DNA from 2 places in the Shewanella mangrovisoli genome. Region 1 is predicted to be linked to the other one. Evidence: predicted binding sites of a transcription regulator. Region 1 holds the regulator's gene; the other holds the start of a gene.

The links. Region 1 encodes LexA, which represses DNA repair genes until DNA is damaged. Its sites were predicted from a motif close to TACTGTATNNNNATACAGTA; they were not measured.
Region 2: the regulator LexA is predicted to act here: its motif matches at 2,172-2,191, upstream of dinG (ATP-dependent DNA helicase DinG).

The regions. Positions count from the first base shown of each region.
Region 1 covers NZ_CP080412.1:4,574,432-4,581,028, reverse strand. Annotated here, with positions in the region: gene coxB (cytochrome c oxidase subunit II) at 1-724, opposite strand, end outside; gene K0H60_RS19925 (cell division inhibitor SulA) at 1,133-1,645, opposite strand; gene lexA (transcriptional repressor LexA) at 1,642-2,262, opposite strand; gene plsB (glycerol-3-phosphate 1-O-acyltransferase PlsB) at 2,424-4,847, shown strand; gene mtr (tryptophan permease) at 4,847-6,103, shown strand; gene K0H60_RS19905 (VOC family protein) at 6,236-6,597, shown strand, end outside.
Region 2 covers NZ_CP080412.1:3,005,878-3,012,474, forward strand. Annotated here, with positions in the region: gene K0H60_RS13285 (DNA polymerase II) at 1-2,074, opposite strand, end outside; gene dinG (ATP-dependent DNA helicase DinG) at 2,215-4,287, shown strand; gene K0H60_RS13295 (sulfite exporter TauE/SafE family protein) at 4,297-5,070, shown strand; gene K0H60_RS13300 (primosomal replication protein) at 5,061-5,729, shown strand; gene K0H60_RS13305 (DUF2057 domain-containing protein) at 5,739-6,431, shown strand; gene K0H60_RS13310 (histone deacetylase family protein) at 6,437-6,597, shown strand, end outside.

The DNA.
Region 1 (6,597 bases):
CGGGTAATGCCTGCACCACTATCGGCATAAAACCATGGTCTTTACCGCAAAGCTCGGCACATTGGCCACGGTAAATACCGGGTTTGTCGATACGGGTCCACGCCTCGTTGATAAAACCTGGGTTAGCGTCTTTTTTAACGGCAAAGGCGGGCATCCACCATGAGTGGATGACATCCTCTGAGGTCATCAAGAAACGGATTTTGCGATTGATGGGTAATACTAGGGGTTTGTCGACCTCGAGTAAGTAGTGCTCACCCTTGGCTTCACTACCTTCGATTTGAGGTCTTGGGGTTGCGAGAATACTGTAAAAATCAATGTCTTGATCGAAGTAACTATAATGCCATTTCCATTGAGAGCCCGTGACTTTTACCGTGAGATCGGCATTGCTGGGATCTTCCATGGCAATCAGAGTTTTCGTGGCGGGAATTGCCATTAAGATCAGAATGACAAAAGGAATGATCGTCCACGCGATTTCGACTTTTGTACTCTCATGGAAGTGAGACGCGACTGCGCCCTTGGATTTTCTGTGGTTGATCATGGCATAAATCATCACGCCAAAAACCACTAGGCCTATTGCGCAGCAGATATACAGAATCGTCATGTGAAGGTGATATACCTTGCCACTGATTTCTGTTACGCCAGGGGTCATGTTGAACCGCATGTCCGCTGCGGCCAACGGTGGGGCGAATAGCACCACGAGTAAACAATACAACCATTGCTTCACAAGACTTCTCCTCTGCCAATTGCGAATAGCAACTACAAAGAAGAGCAACACAGTAAGTCTCAACTCTATGCAAACTCTTCAGTTCCCAAAAAAGCTTCTCTGACTTCAACGTGCGTTGGCGGCTTACTTTTGATTAAGTATTGTTACTGCTGGTATTAGCCACACTGGCACATACTGCTGAATAAAACCCATTATTCTCGATTTTTGTGGGCAAGAGATATTCGATAAATCGTCGATATTTTTTGCCTAAACGGGCGATATATTATGCTCGTCTGAATCAAACATACTTGCTGTTTAAAAATTGATCAAGATCACTTCTTTTTCTAATTGTCTGAAAAATTGCCAAAAAAAAGCCCCACATTCACAGGTGAGGCGGCTTTCAAGGCTAAATACGCGGTGCAAAAAATTTTAATGAACAGAGCTAAAAAAACTACCTTGGGCAAAGTGAGCGGGTTGCTTGAGTGTCGCGTCCGTAGTCGAGTGATTTACAACACCTTCGAGCACGATTCCCATGGCGCGGGCACTCTTGGCCACAATTTGCAAACGACGATTGTCGCGGGCATCGAGTGAGTGGATCCAAGTAATTACTGCGCTGGAAGTGCCACTGGTTAAGGCTTTTTCCATTGCCCACAGGGTTTCGACTTCATCTTTCGCATGGACTAAGAGAACTCGGTCCATACGCACGCCAGCGCTAGCCAGTAACTGCTTGTAGCCAATACTAGGTGGGTTGATGAGCACGACCCAGCGGCCTTGTTGGCTCAGTTGTGCTAACTGCTTGCTAAGTTGCATTAGCTCTTGGCGACCTTGGCTCTCGGTAGGCATAGTGATGATAGGCGTATGCTGCCAGTCAGTATCGGTTTCGCGCACCGCATCGAGCCATAAACCGGGGTGACGCGGGGCATTACCTAGTAGTTTGTTCATAGCCAATCTCCATTGCGGATCACCCCTACGGCGAGCCCTTCTATTGTTAGACTTTGGAAACTTAAATCGACTTTAATTGGGGAGTAATCTTCATTCTCTGCATGTAGATAAACTAGATTCCCTTTCTTTTCAAAGCGTTTAACTGTTACATCATCGTCGACGCGAGCAACAACTACTTGGCCATTGCGCGCTTGCTGTACTTTATGAACGGCGAGCAGATCCCCCTCGAGGATGCCGATGTTCTTCATACTGTCGCCTCTGACGCGTAATAAGAAATCGGCAGCAGGGTGGAACATGCTAGGGTCGACTTGGTAATACTGCTCGACATGCTCTTGGGCGAGGATAGGTTCGCCCGCAGCCACTTGGCCAATCAGTGGCAAGCCTGATTCGCTGTTATCTTCTTCCTCAACTGGGAGACGGATCCCGCGGGAAGTGCCAGGCATGATCTCGATGCAGCCTTTTTTCGCCAATGCCTTAAGGTGTTCCTCGGCGGCATTTGCACTTTTAAAACCCAAACGGGTGGCGATTTCGGCCCGGGTGGGTGGCATGCCAGTCTCGGCAATATTACGTTTAATCAGCTCTAAAATTTCGGCTTGGCGTGGCGTCAACGGTCTCATGTTCTTTCCTGTTTTTCTATACAGTTACTGTTAGTATATACAGTATTATTCGTAGTGCAAGTATTAACCACTTTTTAACGCGATTGGAGAGTATTAGCGAATGTTCCCTAGAATCTGGTATTCTATGGGGCTAATGAACGTACTTACATTGCATAAGAATAATGCCTAAACAAGACTCTCTTTGGTTGAAATCATTACGCTGGATCCAAAAACACTTAGTGCACACTATTGTTGTGCCGCAGGATCCCTTTGCCGATCTGAATCTGGACGCCTCCAGACCGCTTGCTTATGTAATGAAAACAGAATCCCTGAGTGATATTGCTGCGTTAAGCGAGATCACTACTAAGCTGGGTTTGCCAAGCCCCTACGAGCCGCTCGTGGTAAATGGCGTTGTCGCGCCCCGCGTAGTTTGCCTTGAAGGGCGTAAGCCTTTGTTTGGCGACCGTGCCAGCAATGAGCCATTCCTCGAATGTTTTATGCGTTTGTTGGCCGTACATAAAGAAAAGCCTGAGTTAGATATTCAGCTGGTGCCTGTGAGCCTGTATTGGGGCCGTACTCCGGGTAAAGAAGACGACACCATGAAGGCGGCTGTGCTTGAACGCGAGAATCCAACTTGGTTGCGTAAGTGCCTGATGATTCTATTTTTAGGTCGTCACAACTTTGTTCAGTTTTCTAATGCGGTATCGCTGCGTTACATGGCCGACGAGCACGGCACCGATATGGGGATTGCCCATAAGCTTGCGCGGGTGGCGAGAGTGCATTTCCGCCGCCAACGCAAGGTGATGACAGGACCTGTGCTGCCTAATCGTCAGGCGATGTTCCACTCCCTGTTGAAATCCGAATCCTTACGCAAGGCGATTCAAGAAGAAGCGGCGAGTAAGAAGATTTCCGAAACCCAAGCTCGTGAAACAGCAATTGAATATCTTGATGAAATTGCAGCGAATTATTCAGACAGCCTAGTGCGTATTGCCGAGCGTTTCTTAACTTGGTTATGGAACAAGCTCTACAGCGGTATCAATATCAAAGGTGCCGAGCAAATCCGCCAGCTGCACCATGATGGTCACGAGATTGTGTATGTACCTTGCCATCGCAGCCATATGGATTACCTGCTGTTATCTTACATACTGTATTACCAAGGCATGGTGCCACCGCACATTGCGGCGGGGATTAACCTAAACTTCTGGCCAGCAGGGCCGCTGTTCCGCCGTGGCGGGGCTTTCTTTATTCGCCGTAGTTTTAACGGCAATAAACTCTATACGGCCGTGTTCCGTGAATACCTCGATCAGCTGTTTGCTAAGGGATATTCGGTTGAGTATTTCTCTGAGGGTGGCCGTTCTCGTACCGGTCGTTTATTAGCGCCGAAAACGGGCATGATTGCCATGACGATCAACAGTGTGCTGCGTGGTATCGAACGCCCAGTCACCTTAGTGCCTGTGTATTTAGGCTACGATCACGTGATGGAAGTGGCGACTTATCACAAAGAGCTGAGTGGTAAGAAAAAACAGAAAGAATCTGTATGGCAAGTCTTTGGTGCTATTCGTAAATTAGGTAATTTTGGCCAAGGTTATGTCAACTTTGGTGAGCCGATTACACTGCAAAACTTCTTGAATGAAACGGCGCCAAACTGGCGCACTGAAGTGGCCGACGATCCCGAACAAAAACCGACTTGGTTAACCCCTGCGGTGAACGTGTTAGCGAATCGTGTGATGACCCGCATTAACGATGCTGCTGCCGCCAGTTCAATTACCTTAACCAGCTTAGTGCTGCTGGCGTCGGAGCAAAATGCCCTAGAGCGTTGCTTGCTCGAGCGTCAGTTAGATTTGTACTTAACTCTGCTTAAGCGTGTGCCTTACACTTCGTTTACGTCGGTGGCCGAAGGTGATGGCAAGCACTTAGTGCAGCAAGGATTAGAGCTGAATAAGTTCTCCATCCACGCCGATCCTCTGGGTGAGATAGTATCTATTGATGCGAACCAAGCGATTTCAATGACTTACTATCGTAACAATATCATCCACTTGTTTATCATTCCGTCGTTAATTGCCAGCTGTTTAACCAACAATAAGCAGATTTCAAGAGCTCAGATTTTGGGAATTGTGAGTGACTTCTACCCGCTACTTAAGGCGGAGTTATTCATGGGTATCAAGGATCTGCCAAGCTATGTGAATCAAGTGCTGGATCTGTTTATTGAGCAGGGCTTAGTGCAGGAAAGCGATACGCTGTCGGTGGTGACTGAGCACACTAGCCAAATGTTGTTGCTGGCCGGAAGCGTTAGCGAAACCTTGCAACGCTATGCGATTATTTTCAATCTCCTGGCCCACAGACCTAAGATGGAGCGTTCGGAGCTGGAGTCTGAAAGCCATCTGCTGGCCCAACGTTTAGGGGCGCTGCATGGAATTACCGCACCAGAGTTCTACGACAAGAAACTCTATAACACCTTGAGTGTTAAGCTTAAAGAGTTGGGTTATTTTTCCGAGAAGGAAGATAAATCCGACGTTGAGCGCATTCGCGATCAAGCCAATAGCTTACTTCGAGCCTCAGTGAGACAAACCATAGTGGCGAGCGTGACCGCGGAGCATATCGTTTAATGGCTAACCATATGAATGCGGCGAAGAATAAGCCGGTGGGCAAGTCTTTGCTTGGTGGTGCCATGATTATTGCTGGCACCACAGTCGGGGCGGGGATGTTTTCTTTGCCCGTTGTGGGCGCTGGCATGTGGTTTGGTTACTCGGTACTGATGTTACTCGGTATTTGGTTCTGCATGTTGATGTCGGGGCTGTTACTGCTCGAAACCAACCTGCATTTCGAGCCGGGGGCGAGTTTCGATACCCTGACCAAGGAAACCCTAGGCCAGTTTTGGCGGATTGTGAATGGGGTATCGATTGCCTTCGTGCTCTACATCTTAACCTACGCCTATATCAGTGGCGGCGGCTCGATTGTTAACCATAGCCTACAGGGCATGGGGATTGAGTTACCCCAGAGTGTCGCCGGATTAGTATTTGCGGTTGTGCTCGCCTGTATCGTGTTGATCAGTACCAAGGCGGTGGACCGTATTACGACCATAATGCTCGGCGGGATGATCATCACTTTCTTCCTCGCGATTGGTAATTTACTGATCGAGATTGATGTGACTAAGTTGCTCGAGCCGGATGGTAATCAAAGCTTTATGCCTTATCTGTGGGCTGCCTTGCCCTTTGGTCTGGCAAGTTTTGGCTACCATGGCAACGTGCCGAGTTTGGTGAAGTATTATGGCAAAGATTCATCGACCATCATCAAAGCGATTTTCGTCGGCACTTTCATCGCGCTGATCATTTATGCCTGCTGGTTAGTCGCCACTATGGGCAACATTCCACGCAGCCAGTTTAGTGAGATTATTGCCCAGGGCGGTAATATGGGCGTGCTAGTCGGCGCCTTGTCGAAAGTGATGGAAAGCAGCTGGTTAAACAGCATGTTAACCCTGTTTGCTAACTTAGCTGTGGCGTCTTCTTTCCTCGGTGTGACCTTAGGCTTATTCGATTATTTGGCCGATTTATTCGGGTTCGATGATACGCGCTCGGGGCGGATGAAAACGGCGGTAGTTACCTTTGTGCCGCCGACCATTTTAGGTTTGTTATTCCCCGATGGCTTTTTGATTGCCATAGGTTTTGCTGCCTTAGCGGCAACCGTGTGGGCCGTAATAGTGCCTGCACTGATGGCCTATAAATCGAGACAGCAGTTCCCTAACCATCAAGGTTTTAGAGTCTTTGGTGGCACGCCCTTAATTATCCTTGTGGTGTTATACGGCGTGGTGACTGGGGCTTGTCATCTACTCGCGATGGCGAATCTATTGCCGCAGTTCTCCTAAGTATTTCTCGTACGAATCAAGCCCTCAAATTGAGGGCTTTTTCTTTATATTCATCTTTTTATCGCCAAAACTGGACAGTTGCCTAAACTCCAGCTTAACTCGAACACATTATCTGTTTGATTGGAGTCTGCAATGAGGATTACTCAGTACGCGCAGGGACAGGCCTGTTGGGTCGAACTGGCGAGCCATGACTGGCAGGGTGCACAGGCGTTTTACCACGCGCTGTTTGGTTGGAATGCGGTGGAAATGGCGATTCCTAATGGCCATTTCTCGTTGTTCAACCTCGACGGTGATGACTTAGGTGCCATGTATCAAATCCCTGAGTCAGAACCACAGATCCCTAGCCACTGGCGGATCTATTTTGCGGTTAAGGATATCGAAGCCACGGTTGCCGCCATCCTTGCTGCGGGTGGGCACTTACATATGGGACCGCATGTGGTGGGTGATGCGGGCGTGATGGCGCAGGTGAGTGATCCCGAAGGTGCACGTTTTGC
Region 2 (6,597 bases), 1.6 Mb from region 1:
TATCCCGTTGGTTAAACATGCGCTCATAGAGTTCAGCCTGCACCTTGCGGGCTAAGGGGCTCCAATCGCTACGAACCTGCTCCATTCCCTTAAAAGTGATTTCTAACGCTCCGCTATGGTTACGCCAAGCTCCAACATAGCGCTTTTTACTCCCCTCCTCCGAGCCCCGCAGGGTCGGCATAAAAAACTGTTCGTAGTGGCGCTCAAATTGCAGCTCGAGAAAACTTTCTAGCTGAAACTCCTGCGCAATTTTACTTTGCCATTGCTGATTCATTCGCGCGGCAATCTGCTTACCTAAGGCATTAATATCACTGAGATCGGGTTCTGGGCCTAAATAGACGAAGGTGGAGTCGGTATCCCCATAAATGACTTGGTAGCCCATCTCCTCAATCCACACGCGGGTTTGTTTCATAATTTGATGACCGCGCATGGTGATGGAGCTTGCCAGTTTCGCATCGTGGAACACACAGCCTTGGGAGCCTAAAACCCCATAGAGCGAATTCATAATGATTTTAATCGCTTGCGATAAAGGCGCATTCGCCTCCCGCTTAGCTTTCTCACGTTGCTCTGAGAGATTTTGGATGAGTTTGGGCAGAATAGGTTGATGCCGATTAAAACGCGCGCCCAAAAAACCCGGAACAGTTTCAGGCTCATCTAATGCAGATCCGTCCTCATTATCTAAACCTTCAATCAACCCCTTAGGATCAATCAAAAAAGTTCGGATAATCGATGGATAAAGGCTTTTAAAGTCAAACACTAAAATATGCTGATAAAAACCAGGGACAGAATCCATAACATAACCGCCAGGGCTTTCAATCCCTTGACTGGCAGGCTCAGCGGGCGCGACGAAACCTGCCCTATGTAAATGCGGTAGATACAAGTGGTTAAATGCGGCGACCGAGGCGCCTACGCGCCCCAGTTCTAACCCCGTTAACTCGGCGCGAGCGAGGGCAAAATCCCACAATTGCGTATGTTCAAAGATATCCCACACTAAGCGACTATCGGTCAGATTATAGTGGGCAAGCCCTTGTTTGTTTTCGGCAAATAGCACATCAATCTCTTGAGCTCGATTTTCCACATCATGAATCGCTTTACCTTCACCCAGTAACGCTTGGGCGACAAACTCCAAGGAGAAACGCTCAAATTGATAAAAGGCCGCCTTTAACCAATCGATACCATCGAGCACCACTCGCCCTGGCAAACTTAAGGTTTCTGGCCGAAATTTATTCTCAACCTTCCACTCAAGGAGCGCGCCACCTCGACCAATACGCAGCGGGATCCGGTGCAGTAACGCACGCCGATATAGCAGGGCTAAGTCAAAGGTCACCACCGACCAACCAATAATCACATCGGGATCAAACTCCGTAAACCAGGCGATGAGACGATGGATAAGCGCTGCCTCATCGTTCACCCATTCGATATAGATTGCAGCATCTGGCTGCGCCTCGCCCACCATAATGACTTTTTCATAGGGCTGAGATTGTGCATCGCGTCCATAAAGGGCCACGGAATAGAGTAAACCGTCAAAACTGCATTCAAAATCGAGGGAGATAGAGCGCAGTTTAATTGCTGACTGCGGCGCAACCGCTTTGGCGCGTATGGCCCTAAAAACAGGCAACTGTCCATCTATGCCTACTTTGCCGACAAAATGCCCTAAAAATGCCACATCGAGCGCCACAAAACGCTCGATTAAAAAACGCTGCTCGGGACGGATATCCGCCTCAAATAAGGGGATCCCCGCATCCGTCGCTATCCGCTGCAAGTGACGAAACACACTACTCGATGGAGCATAAATTGCCGCCACGGATTGTCTTTTAAAGCTTTTAAGCGTAATCGGTACAAAGCGCAGCGCCAGCCCCGGCGTCTGTAACTGCAATGCAGCCATATCGCTTTGATGACAAAAACAAATGTACTCAGAGTCAGGTAACTCCACCAGCACAGGGCCTGAAACGGTGGCGAGATAATACTGCAACACAAGCGTTGCACCGCGCGTAATAGCATGGCGCGTGAGGACGCGTCCCTGTACACTCACAGGCGCAGCCGTGTCAGGCGTTAGACACTCGGGGGGATTCAACTGCGGTTTCACTCTAAGGCTCTCGCTGTTTATTGATTCTCGGGACACAGAATAAAATTGCCATAAAATGGCAGAAAAGTTTCTTAGGCTATGCAATCACTGTTATTATGTACAGCATTAATTCGATAAAGTAGTGCCGCATGTTACCTGACAACGTAAAAAACCAGATCCGCGCTATCTATAAAGATATTGCCGCCGCTTTGCCTAATTTTAGGCCACGCCGCGAGCAGAATTTTATGGTGGCAGAAATCTCTAAGACCCTGGCTGGCGACTATGACAAAGATAGACGCATCATAGTGGTCGAAGCGGGTACGGGGATTGGTAAATCATTGTCTTATATCTTGGGCACGATCCCGCTTGCGCTCGCGAGTAAGAAAAAGGTCTGTATCGCTACGGCAACCGTTGCGCTGCAAGAGCAGTTACTGCACAAAGACTTACCGTTTTTTCTCGAACAATCAGGGCTAAACTTTCGCTTCGGTCTGGTCAAAGGGCGCCAGCGTTATGTCTGTTTATCTAAACTTGCCATGCTGATCGGCGATGATAACAGTACCCAAATGGCCATGTGGCAAACAAAGCCGGATAACAGCCAAATTGCTATGCTGCAGGAGCTACTCAGCGACTATAATGAAGGCCGCTGGAATGGTGAAATCGATACGCTATCGACACCGATACCGGACCATCTCTGGCAGCAAATCGCCTGCGATAAACACAGTTGTCATCGGCAACTCGCCAGTCATCGTAATTGCCCGTTTCACAAGGCCCGCGAGGATGTGGATACCTGGGATGTACTGATCGCCAACCACAGTTTGCTGTTCGCCGACTTAGAGCTCGGTGGCGGGGTCATTTTACCCGATCCCGAAGACGTATTTTACGTCATTGACGAAGCCCACCACTTACCTATCGTCGCGCGGGACTTTTCTAGCGCACAGGCAACGCTTAGGGGAGCCGCCGACTGGCTCGAAAAAGTCGGGAAGACCAGCGCAAAATTACAAAATCAGATAAAGAGCAACAATATTATCGCCCCTGCGCAGGCGATGCAGGATCATATCGGTGACTTAATCGCTCAGCTCAATCAAGTCGCCCACTTTTGTGACACTCAAACCAAACAGTTTGCCAATCCCGAGAGCCGCTATCGGTTCGAACACGGTAAATTGCCCGATGCACTAAAAATTCCCGCCGAGAATCTCGCGGCCACCTCTAATCTTGCCCTTAAGCAATTTAACAAGATGCAATTATTGCTGGCCGAGGCGATAAAAGATGGCGATATTCCTAAGCATCAAGCGGAAGCGTTACAGGCCGAAATGGGTTTTATGCTGCAGCGACTCGAAAATCTACAAAAGCTCTGGAAAATGATGGCAAAGGAAGATTCCACGAAAGGCGCGCCCCTCGCCCGCTGGATTGAATTGCTCACAGGCAAACAGGTCGATTATCTGTTTAGCGCCTCACCGATTGAAGTCGGGTTTATGCTCGAGTCTATGCTGTGGCAAAAGGCGGCTGGCGTCGTGCTATGTAGTGCAACGCTTCGGGCGCTGAATAACTTCGACCATTTCGCCCATCAAGTGGGATTATCGGTAAAGGACGGCAGTCGTTATCTCGCCCTGCAATCCCCCTTCGATTATCCGAATAATGCCACGCTCTACTTACCTAAGATGAAAACCGAGCCGACGGATGATGCCTATACAGCTGAGCTTGCCGAACAGATTCTAGAGCTGATTGAAGGCGAAATGGCCACCTTAGTGTTGTTTGCATCTTACTGGCAAATGGAGAAAGTCGCCGAATTGCTCGAGGGCAAACTCACGCAGGAAATTCTTATTCAAGGTAATGCTCCGCGTCAGCAATTACTTGAAAACCACAAAGCCAAATGTGACAAAGGTGAACCGAGTATCTTGTTCGGCACCGGCAGTTTTTCTGAAGGCTTAGACTTACCCGGAGATTACCTCACCAATCTCATCGTCACTAAACTGCCCTTTGCCGTGCCAACCTCACCCGTCGAGCAAGCCCATGCCGAGTATGTGAAAATAAAGGGTGGAAATCCGTTTCTGCAACTCACCATTCCAGATGCATCGCGAAAGCTAATCCAAAGTTGTGGTAGATTACTGCGTAAAGAGCAGGATTACGGCCGAGTCACTATCCTAGATAGACGATTAGTGACCAAACGTTACGGCAAATCCTTGCTAGACGCTCTGCCCCCCTTTAGACGAGTCATTGAGTAGGATTAAGATTTGGAGTTGTTACTCGAGCCCAGTAATTGGGCCCTGTTGGCTGTCATTGGCTTAATTGCAGGTTTTATCGATGCCGTGGTCGGTGGTGGAGGTCTGCTCTCCATTCCTGCCCTGCTCACCCTCGGGATCCCGCCCCACACCGCCTTAGGTACCAATAAATTTGCCGCCAGTTTTGGCTCATCCATGGCAGCTTGGACCTATTATCGCCAGCATCTGCTCAAACCCAGTTTTTGGTATATGGCGTTTATCGCCACCTTTATTGGTGCGGTACTTGGCAGTGTGTTGGTGTACTTGTTAAATGCCCAGTGGCTTGAAAAAGCTTTACCACTGCTCATTATTGGCATCGCGATATACAGCTTGCTGAGCCCAAATGCCATCTCGGATACCGATTGCCAGGCACCAACAAAAGCTCAATCTAAACTCAAACAAAGTCTACAAGGGCTCTTGCTGGGTGCTTATGATGGTTTTGCGGGCCCAGGTATTGGCGCCTTTTGGACTGTGAGTTCAGGCGCTTTATACAAATTACCGCTGTTGCATAGCTGCGCGCTTGCCAGAGCCATGACCTTTACCAGTAACTTGACGGCGCTGGCGATCTTTGGCTTTCTTGGGCAAGTCCATTGGCAAATCGGCCTGTGGATGGGGTTATGTATGATGCTCGGCTCCTTTATCGGCGCCCGCTGTGCGATAAAATTTGGAATGCCTTTTATTCGGCCTTTGTTTATATTAATTGTCCTGTCAATTGCCGCTAATCTGGCGTGGAGCGCATGGTTTTGAACACTTCGCAGCTAATCAGCACGTTGAAAAATCAGCTCACAACCCTTGAGCAAGAAGTGCTGCAACACGACAGTCACCTTGCGCCGAGTCAGCGCAAACTCCTGCAGGATATTGAGCGCTTTAATCAGTCGCTGTTTATTCAAAATGGCGCTCAGCTGATGCCCTGCATCGAACAAATACGTAATAGTATCGGCCAGTTAGAGAAACAGATCGCCCTGAAATTGACGCCGCAAACCATCGCCTTAAGCTGTGAACGTATTCAAGACCGTTTTACCGCGGTTAAACGGGCGCTACTGACGACCTCAATCGATATAAAGTCTAAAAATCAACAACATGCCAGTAAGCGCGCGCGTTTTGCCCAGCAACAGGCACAGTCGCACCAAGCCAGCGGGTTTGCTTGGATTGCCAGCAATGTGTTACAAAATAGCCACGAAATCTATGCCGAATTAAACAAGCATCTGAATTGGGCGAAGAAATTTGAACAAAAAATTGCAGAAATGGAGTCAAAACTTGAAAACTGTCATAGTGCTGACAAAATCCGTTTGCAAAATGACATCCTTTTGATGCATCGTCGTTTGGGTAAATGCAGGCAAGCCATCAGTTATATTGAAGATCGCATTCAAGCATTCGAACGTCCGCATCAGAGCCATAATCGTTAAGGAGCAACAATGAAATCACTTTTGCCAATCAGCAGCCTGCTAGTGTTACTCGGCTCTGCCTCAGCCTTTGCCGCAGATCTGAATATCCCTATGTCCTTCGAATACCTTGCCCTCGATGGCAAAAAAGTCGAGTCCAGCGTATTCAACCACAAAAGCAGCTTAGAGTTGGCGCCCGGCACTCACAAAATCGCGATCCGTTACCATGAGATGGTTGAAGACGATTTCAGTGACAGCCAAACCTTCGTTAAGTCATCGCCTTTTATCGTGACCTTAGAAGTGGACGGCGATCATCAATATTATTTGCAAGCCGCAGAGGGCAAGGTCGTTAAAAAGCCTAAAACCTTCGCTCAAAACCCAAAAGTGGTGTTAACCCGTGCTGATAAAGGTCAGGTGAATTACCAAGTGACAAACACCGATATTGAAGAAGAGAGCTTTGTCTCCCGTCTCTTTAGCGGTAATCAAGCGGTAGATGTGTCAGGTACTGCCGCCGCAGCAACGGGCGCAGCAGGCACAGCGGCGGTTGTTGCCGCGCCAGCACCCACTTCGGCGCAGGCAGCCGTTAACGCCACCTCATTAACCGCTCCAGTTGATACATCTAAAGCAGCTGGTGCGAATCCACAGCAAATGTTGCAATACTGGTGGTTACAGGCCGATGAGAAAACACGTAAAGAGTTTATGAGCTGGGCGATTTCACAACTCTAAACAAGATGATCCCATTGGTTTATCACGCCAGCTACTCCAAGCTGGCGTTACCCTCCCACCACCGCTTTCCCACGACCAAATACGCGCGTCTTTACCAATATCTGCTCGATAATCAACTGGCTGTACCAGCTCAATTTCATACTCCCTCACCCATGACGGCTGAAGA